Regions from separate parts of the Desulfovibrio simplex genome, predicted to be linked through region 2. Evidence: riboswitches for the same ligand, from Rfam matches in the RefSeq annotation. Region 2 holds a riboswitch; each other region holds the start of a gene.
The links. Region 2 has a riboswitch for cobalamin ahead of ACZ5DH_RS03980 (anaerobic ribonucleoside triphosphate reductase). Riboswitches for the same ligand answer to the same signal wherever they lie in the genome.
Positions count from the first base shown of each region.

Region 1: another riboswitch for cobalamin. It lies ahead of metE (5-methyltetrahydropteroyltriglutamate--homocysteine S-methyltransferase); the one in region 2 lies ahead of ACZ5DH_RS03980 (anaerobic ribonucleoside triphosphate reductase).
Region 3: another riboswitch for cobalamin. It lies ahead of ACZ5DH_RS07915 (FecCD family ABC transporter permease); the one in region 2 lies ahead of ACZ5DH_RS03980 (anaerobic ribonucleoside triphosphate reductase).
Region 4: another riboswitch for cobalamin. It lies ahead of ACZ5DH_RS12375 (sirohydrochlorin cobaltochelatase); the one in region 2 lies ahead of ACZ5DH_RS03980 (anaerobic ribonucleoside triphosphate reductase).

Region 1 covers NZ_AP042377.1:3,240,255-3,242,450, forward strand. The annotation lists gene metE (5-methyltetrahydropteroyltriglutamate--homocysteine S-methyltransferase) at 1-1,327, opposite strand, end outside; cobalamin riboswitch at 1,544-1,798, opposite strand.
Region 2 covers NZ_AP042377.1:962,450-964,645, forward strand. The annotation lists gene ACZ5DH_RS03970 (hypothetical protein) at 203-424, opposite strand; gene ACZ5DH_RS03975 (hypothetical protein) at 445-654, opposite strand; cobalamin riboswitch at 862-1,043, shown strand; gene ACZ5DH_RS03980 (anaerobic ribonucleoside triphosphate reductase) at 1,255-2,196, shown strand, end outside.
Region 3 covers NZ_AP042377.1:1,939,283-1,941,478, forward strand. The annotation lists gene ACZ5DH_RS07915 (FecCD family ABC transporter permease) at 1-842, opposite strand, end outside; cobalamin riboswitch at 1,251-1,430, opposite strand; gene ACZ5DH_RS07920 (glycosyltransferase family protein) at 1,562-2,196, shown strand, end outside.
Region 4 covers NZ_AP042377.1:3,012,208-3,014,403, forward strand. The annotation lists gene ACZ5DH_RS12370 (30S ribosomal protein S1) at 1-764, opposite strand, end outside; cobalamin riboswitch at 941-1,154, shown strand; gene ACZ5DH_RS12375 (sirohydrochlorin cobaltochelatase) at 1,189-2,109, shown strand.

The sequences.
Region 1 (2,196 bases), 1.5 Mb from region 2:
GGATATGGTCTGTCTGCGGAAAAGAACCGATGGTGGTGGTGGGCAGAAGCGGCAAACGCAGCCATGCCTGGGCCTGTTTTCGTTCGGCGAACGGGGATTTGCGGGCCAGCATGGCCGGGGTCACGGCGGCGGCGCGCTCACGCACCGCTGCCTGAACCGTGTCGGCATGGGCTTGAGCCTCGGCCAGCACAGCGGCGTTGGCTGCCAGAATGTCCGCGCCCTGTCCCTGGGCGATGGCCTTGAGGTCCGCCAGTTCCCCGCATTTTTGCACGGCAAAGGCCATGCGGTTCTTGATGTGTGCAGGAAGTCCGGTTTCTTCCGCAAGGTCCACGGGGCTGTGCAAAAGCGAGCAGGAAGAGGCCAGAAGAACCCGGTCCGCGCCAAGGGCGCTCACGGCGCGGGCTATGAGGTGGGCAGCCTGCGTGTAGTCGGTCTTCCAGATATTGCGTCCGTTGACCAGTCCGAGCGACAGGGCCATGTGATCGGGCAGGGCGGCGAGCACGGCGTCCAGCTGGCCGGGGCCGCGCACAAGGTCAATATGCAGGGCCGCGCAGCCGCTGTTTGCAGCCAGGGCAAGGTGCTGGTCCAGCGGGCCGAAGTAGGTCGCCAGCAAAAGCCTGGCTGACCCGGCGCGGGCCGCCGCCGCATTGAGCGTTGCATACGCTTCGGCAAAGCGCGCAGCGGCGGGAGCGGGCAACAGTTCGGTGCAGAGCACGGGTTCTTCAATCTGCACGCAGCCGCAGAGGGGAACCAGCTGTTCCAGCAGCGCCGTATAGGTTGCCAGCACCTCGTTCAGGCGCGTCCACGGATCTGCGCCGTTCTGGCCCTTGGCCAGGGCCAGCCAGGTGAAGGGGCCTATGATGGCGGCCTTGGGCGTGAAGCCTTTGGCGGCGGCGCGCCGGGTGGCTTCCAGCACGGGGTGTTCGCCGGGCGTCCATACGGCGTCGGCTTCAATTTCCGGCACAAGGTAGTGGTAGTTGGTGTCAAACCACTTGGTCATCTCCATGGCCGGAATGTTGCGTGAGGCGTCGCCGCGCGCCAGAGCGAAATAGCGCGTCAGGGCATCCTTGCCGCAGTGGGCAAAGCGGGCAGGCACGGCCCCAAGCATGAGGCTTGTGTCCAGCATGCGGTCATAGAAGGAAAAATCGCCCGTGGTCACGTAGCTCAAGCCAGCCTCGCTCTGGATAGCCCAATGGGATTCCTGAAGCTGGTGCGCTGTGCCGGTGAGATCCTGGGCGGAAGTGTCGCCACGCCAGAAAGATTCGAGAGCCTGTTTCAGCTCACGCTGCCTGCCCATGGAGGGAAAGCCGAGAATGTGGGTACGCATGGTTGCTCCTTTCATATGGTGTTGAAAGGGCAGTCTTTTTCACGCTAGAGCTTTTATACCTGAAATGGCGTGCGACCTGCCGGTCTTGCCGCCACTTCACAATACGGATGCAATCCGTACCGACGTGCGGCATCACCATGCCGCACGGCTCTGGCCGGGCGCAACAACGCCTGACCGGGCACTTGCCTGAACGCGAGACAGTACTGCCTTGCCGCCGGATGGCGGCAGGTGATGAGGCGTCTCCTGGCTTCCGGCCCCTGCGCGTTTGTCGTTGCGCGTGGCCGTACCTTCCCGTCCCCGGAGCAGACCGATGTTGCGGCATTCCCAACATTTTGACGGCCTGGTCGATGAACAGTGGCACGGCGCGGGTTTGTGCCGGTTACAGTGGCGCGTCCGCAACGGATTTTCACCGTTTTCCGTTTTTCATCACAATATCTAGATAAATTGATATATAACAGCGGCCACAGTGTCAAGCGCAGACAGGGCAAAAAATGATGACGGTTAATACTCGTAGCCGGCAGAGCAGGATAGCTTTGAGCTTGTGAGGTGTCTTAGAGCAGATTAACTTTGAAATGCTTCACATTTCAAAGTTTTCATTCAGCCGGAAAATGCGATTTGCGGTAGCCGTTAGCGGGTCTTTGCCGCTTACGGATAACCAATGCTGTCTTTGCGGCAGCCGTAGCTTCCTTCGTCGCAACGGCTAAAGCTCGGCTGAACCCACGCCACGTTGTGGCGCGCTGCACTTTCGTGCAGCGTTAGAGCATTCACACTTTTTCAAAGTTAAAATGCCCTAGACCAGATTAACTTTGAGAATGGACATTCTCAAAGTTTAAGACACGCATGCTTCGGCGCTTAACAGCGCAAATAAA
Region 2 (2,196 bases):
CGCACGATTAAGGAAGAACTTTTCTGGCTGTGCGAATGGCGCAGCCTGGAGCATCCTGACAACGCGTTTTCTGACGGGGCAGAACTCGTCACACCACGTACCTGCACTCGGCGCCTGGTGGAAGACCTCACAATGCGTGCATCGGCAGGCTGGTGAAAACCGGAAGGATTCTCCCTCAAAAGCCGTTTGATTTATGGGGGCATTACAGGGTGGCGTGACCTGCGGCCTCGGGTTGGGAGAGAGGCATGGAGACTCTTTGCGCGGGGTGGGCGTGGGCGTTCGTCCTGCTTGGTTCCGGGCGTGTGGATGTGGAGGCGTCGCGCACAGGGGCGGGCGTGACCTGCGGGTACGCGCCGGGTGGGGGCGGGCGTCCGTCCTCGACAAGTGCGGACATGCCCATGTTTATGCGGTAGGGCAGGATCATTTTTTGCCTGTAAATTTCATTTATTCTGCTGAATTAATTGAGTAGTGGAAATTGATTTTTTGCTTCTTGGTAATATTTCTTAAAAAAATATGGCCCGGTAAAAATGGCAAATGGTGCGGTTTTCCAGAGGTCGCATCTGCAAATCCGCAGTTGCCAAGGGTTTGATCAGCCTTGAAATCATCAGGGCAGTGCGCTAGATTGTAGCCCGCACCAAGGGAGTCATCAGCCAAACATGTAAGGCTGCGGAACTTTCAATGGCGGTTCCGGCAGTGTATTTTTCGGGCAGGGTATAGCTCGCGCCCAACACTTTTTTGCGGCCTTTTTTTGGACCTGAGCGAACACTTTATAATAAAATTTATCAATAAAAATTGAACTGTTCCTACGAGACTAGGAAGTCTTTTTTGCTTACCCCGATTGACATGATGCAGTTCTTTTGAGATTTTCTAGACATTGAAAGCGCCCTATGGGCTTAATAGAGAATCCCGTGAAAAACGGGAGCGGACCCGCCGCCGTAAGCCGTACAAACGCCGCCTTTCTTCATGCGCCACTGGGGCAATGCCCTGGGAAGGCCGAAAGGCGGTCGGCAAGCCGGAAGACCTGCTTTCAACAAAACACCCAACGGCTGTCGGGTATACCCCTGTACAGTCAAGATACGGATTGTCGGCACGGGGCCTTTGCCGGCCAATCCTTTGCGGGAACGATCTGTTCCCGGCTACAGGCTTGCCCCTGGGTTTACTTACCGCCCCATATGTTACCGGTGTCCCCTTCGTTCGTTTTGCGAACGGACTTTTTCACAGTTGTTTTCACAGTTCTTATGGGAGTCTTTCTCCATGCCCGCCAGCATCACCAAGCGCGATGGCACGGCAGTGCCTTTCGATTCCGTCAAGATTCTCAACGCCATTACCAAGGCCAATCAGGCCGTTGGCGGTGAGGATATGTCCCCTACAGACCTTTTGTTTGTCACTGAAAAAGTGTGCAAAAAACTGGATGCCCGCGGCCTCAAGCACGTTGAGGAAATTCAGGATCTTGTTGAAGAAACGCTGATCCAGTACGACTACGCCAAGACGGCCAAGGCCTACATCCTGTACCGCGCCGAGCATACGAAAATCCGCAACGCGGAATCGTATCTCATGGATATCTATAAAAAACTTACGTATTCCCCGGCCATTCACGAAGACATCAAGCGCGAAAACGCCAATATTGACGGCGACACCGCCATGGGCACCATGCTCAAGTACGGATCCGAGGGGTCCAAGTACTTTATTGACAACTACATTCTGCCCAAGGATGCCTCGGCCGCGCATATCAATGGCGACATCCATATCCATGATAAAGATTTCTACATGCTCACGGAAACGTGCTGCCAGATAGACCTTATCCCACTGTTTAAAAACGGTTTTTCCACCGGGCACGGGTATCTGCGCGAGCCCAACGCCATTGAAAGCTATTCGGCCCTGGCCTGCATAGCCATTCAGGCCAACCAGAATGAAATGCACGGCGGTCAGAGTGTGCCGCACTTCGACTTTGCCATGGCCGAGGGCGTCATTAAAACGTACCGCAAGGAATACGAAAGGGCCTTTACCTCCTTTGTACGTATTGCCATGCATATGAAAGCCCGGGATGCAGCGGTTTTTACCGAAAAACTGCTGGCCAGCGTTGACCTGTGCCCGCGCCTTGGCAATATGGAAGAATTTGGCCGCAAGCTGGATCAGGTCGCCTCTGCGGAACAGAAAGCCATGGTGGGCGAAGCCCATGCCTATGCCGCCGAAGAA
Region 3 (2,196 bases), 980 kb from region 2:
GTCATACAGCTTGCCCCGGCCAGCAGCCAAAGCCGTGCGCGGCCCACATTCAGCCCGAGCTGGGCGGCCTGCTCGTCGCCCAGGGTCAGTACGTCCAGCGCGCGCCAGCCCAAAGCCACAGCCAGCAGACCAGGCACGAACGTTGCCAGCAACAGGGGCAGGCTGTCCCATCCACGCCCCTGAAACGACCCCATAATCCAGAAAACAATGCTGGTTACGGATTCTTCATTGAGCGCCTTGATCAATGCCACCAGCGCCCCCAGAAAGGCCGCCACGGCAATGCCCGCAAGTATGACGCTCTCGCGCCTGAAGCCGCCGTCGCCCCTGCCGAGCCACAAGGCTCCGGCCAGGGCCAGCAGCGCGCCCGCCAGAGCCGCCGGGGCCACCAGAGCCGCCGGTCCCGGCAGGGAAAGATGCACTGCCGCCAAAAGTCCGCTCAGGGCTCTGCCCGCAACGCCGCCAAGGGCAATGGCAATGCTTGCCCCGCACGCCGCGCCCGCCGAAATCCCCAGAGTAAAAGGGTCGGCCAGAGGGTTGCGCAAGACCCCTTGCAGGGCCACACCCGCCACGGCCAAAGCGCCGCCGCACAGGGTCGCAAGGCACACGCGGGCAAGGCGTATCTGCCCCACCACCAGCATGAGCGACGTATCCTGTGGTGGCGCGGCCAGCCCGAGTTGCACCGCCAGAGCGTGAAAAACCTGACCAGCCGCCAGCGGAACCGGGCCGGGCAGACAGGCCAGAGGCAGGGAAACAAGCCACAGCGTCGCCAAAGCCGCGAACGCGGGCCACAGGCGCACGGATGACAACCCGGAGGGAGAGGAGGAATGTGATGTCGCGGTCATGCCCGCCCTTTGAAGACCCAGCGCGGGGCGCATGGGCATAAAAAAGGCCTCTTCCCGCATGAAACAGATGTTGCTTCATGAAGGAAGAGGCCCGTATTTCCTCAGTCCTGCCGACAAAGTCCCGTTGCCGTGGCGGCTCATGCCGCTGCCATGCACCCTGGAGCAGATCAACTTTGAGAATGTACATTCTCAAAGTTCAAGATACGCTCGCCTTGGCGCTTAACCGCGCAAGTAAATGATAGTGCTGTCTTCATTCGTAGCGCTGCTGTCCTGACCCGTAAGACGATTCCGTCAACGGTTCAGGCAAGCCCTGCGGGCAACGACTGAAGCTGCGCGTGCACCTTTGCGGCGGGCGTCTGCTCACGCAATCGCCAGAGCAATTTCAAAGTGAAATTGCTCCAGCCAAAAGCGGGGCCATGGGGCAAGGCAGGTCTTCCGGCTTGGCTCCCTCTCACCGGCCTTCCCGTTTCCAGTGGCACTGCGTGGTGCGAGGTTGGCGAGCCTTACGGCGGCGGGTCCGCTCCCGCATCTAACGGGATTCCCTTTTCAAGCCGGGCAACCCGGCTACCATTGCCGCGCCTACTGTAGGCGGGGGCGGCAGGCCTGTCAATGCCGGGCGGACTCGCCAAAACCGCAGGCCGGGCGGCCTGCGCCATTGTTTTTGTTTTTCCACCGGGCTAGCATGCGCGAACTATCCACCGACGCAGCAAGGAACGTGCATGAATATCGCGTATGACGGTTTTTTTCTCAAAGAAGGTCTGCTGAGCCTGGGACATACGGTGATTGATCTGGCGCCGTACCAGGAAAAAGACGTCACCGATGCACTTGCGGAACTTGATATGCCGGTAGATGTCGTGCTGGTGGAACTTTTTGGCGCGAAAAAACTCCCTGCCGGTCTGCACCGGTGCCAGGCCCGTCTGGCGGCATACTGCATCGACTCAAGCATCAACGCGTTCTGGCTTGAACACGCCTGCAAGGTCTTTGACGACGTCTTCGTGGACCAGATGGAAACCGTATCGACGCTTCGCAAAGCCGGAATCAGGGCTTCGTGGCTGCCGCTCTGCGCCCAGAAGCATGAATTTCGCGCTCCCACCCCGTGCAAAAAGTACGACATCTCCTTTGTGGGGGTCACTACGCCGCAGCGCCTCAAAAGAAGCAACATTCTCAACCTGCTGATGCAGCGCTACAGCGTGCATGTCCGCCAGGACGTCGGCAACAGGGAAATGATTGATATTTTCTCAGAATCCCGAATAGTTCTGAATGAAAACCTTTTTGACGGACTGACCCTGCGCGTTTTCCAGGCCCTGGCCTCAGGCGGCCTGCTGTTCACCGAAGCACGGGGCCGTGGTACGCA
Region 4 (2,196 bases), 1.8 Mb from region 2:
TTCAAGGTCAGCTCCTGACCGATGGTGATCATTTCCTTGGGATGACGGATGCGCTTCCAGCTCATATCGGTGATGTGCAGCAGGCCGTCGAGGCCGCCCAGGTCGACGAACACGCCGTATTCGGTGATGTTCTTGGCCTTGCCCTGCACAGTCTGGTTTTCTTCGAGGGTGCGCAGCAGATCCTGGCGCTTGGAATCGCGTTCTTCTTCAAGCAGCACGCGGCGCGAAACAATGACATTGCTGCGGCGGCGGTTGATCTTGAGCACGCGGAATTCGAACTCCTGGTTGACCAGGGCGTCCATGTCCGGCACGGGACGCAGATCCACATGAGAACCGGGCAAAAATGCCTCGACTCCGCCGATGTCCACGGTGTAGCCGCCCTTGATGCGGCGTACGATGTGGCCCGTGATGACCCTGTTGTTTTCCTGCACGTCTTCGAGCTGGTCGAAAACCTGCATGCGTTTGGCCTTTTCAAAAGAAAGGGTAATGGTGCCGTCGTTTTCGTTCTTGCGAACAACGTACACGTCCACCTTGTCGCCCACGGAAACGACCATGTTGCCGGCGGCATCGCGAAATTCAGCCGCGGGAATCTGCCCCTCGGACTTGAAGTTCACGTCCACCAGTACATTGTCTTCGTCCACGCGAACGATTTCGCCCTTGGTGATAGAGCCTTCTTCAAGGTCGCCAAAATCGGAAGTGAGGTAGTTTTCGAGAGCACTCTCGAAATTCATTTCGGTTTCGTGCCCGGTTTCCAAGCCTGCCATATGTCCAGCCTCCAAACATGATTTCCCTTTTTTAAAGAGAGGTCGCATATGTAGCAGAAATTTGCCGGAAGAACAAGGAAAAATACGCCCGAAACGGCCAAGAAAGCCGCGCTGCAGCCCCGGTGCGGACCCACATGTGGCGGCTGGCGCAACCTCCCGCCCTCCTTGACATTTGGCGCTCCCTGTTGTCCTGTGGTCTTTTGGCGGGGAATTTCGTGCAAGTCGAAAACAGTCGCGCTGCGGTAAGAGGGGACAAGGTTTCTTTTCGCCTGCTCAGGAAGGGCGGCGTTTGACAGCCAATCGCGCAAGCGGTGAAGGCGAAACCAAGGCGCTGGCCGTGCGGCCACACAGCCCTCAAGTCCGAACACCCGCCGGGGCCAAAGCCCTTTTGCGAACCTTTCAACGCGAAATTGAGGAGGTTGCCATGCCGCGCACCCTGTCACACGTCGGGCTTCGCCCGCTGCTTTTCGTCCTGCTGCTGCTCGCGGCGCTTGCCGTGCACGGCACAAGCTACGCCGCAGACGCCGCTGCCCCCAAGGAAGGCATCCTGCTGGTAGCTTTCGGCACCAGTGTTCCCGAAGCCCAGCCCGCCTTCAAGGCTGTGGATGCGGAATTCAAAAAAGCCTTTCCCGGCGCGCCTGTGGTCTGGGCCTACACATCGCAGATCATTCGCAAAAAGCTGGCCGAACAGGGGCATCCTGTGGGCGGCATCAGCGACGGCATGGCCCAGCTTGCCAAGGACGGCGTAAAGGTCGTGCGCGTGCAGTCCCTGCATGTTCTGGCCGGTGAAGAATTTACCGCCCTTGAAAGGGCCGTGCTGCTTGACGTGAGCAAGAACCCCGGCCGTTTTGAGGCCGTTTTTATGGGCCGCCCCATGCTTGAGTCCAAGCCTGACGCCCAGGAACTTCTGGCCGCCATTCTGGCCGACACCAAAAGCCAACGCGGCAAAAACACCGCCCTTGTGCTCATGGGCCACGGCCAGAGCCATGGCCGCGCAGACCTGGCCTTTGAAGGCGTGCGCGCTGTTTTCACGGCCACTGACAAAAACATCCACATGGCCACGGTGGAAGGCGCGCGCAGCTTTGAAGACCTGCTCAAGGAGCTCAAGGCCGCCAAGGTCAAGCACGTTGTGATCGCACCCCTCATGCTGGTGGCGGGCGACCATGCCCGCAACGACCTTGCAGGCGATGAGGACGACTCCTGGGCTACCCAGCTCAAAAAGGCCGGCATCAAGGTTGACACCCACCTCAAAGGCCTTGGCGAAACCCCCGGCGCTGCCGCCATCCTTGTGCGCCACGCCAAGGAAAGCGCCGACGACCTGACCAAGGAACCCAGAAAGCCGTAAACGCCGCCTGATAAAACGCCTTTTCCCGGACGGCACGATGGGCCGCACTGCCGCACCGATCAGGAAAAAGCTTTTGGCGCATATCAC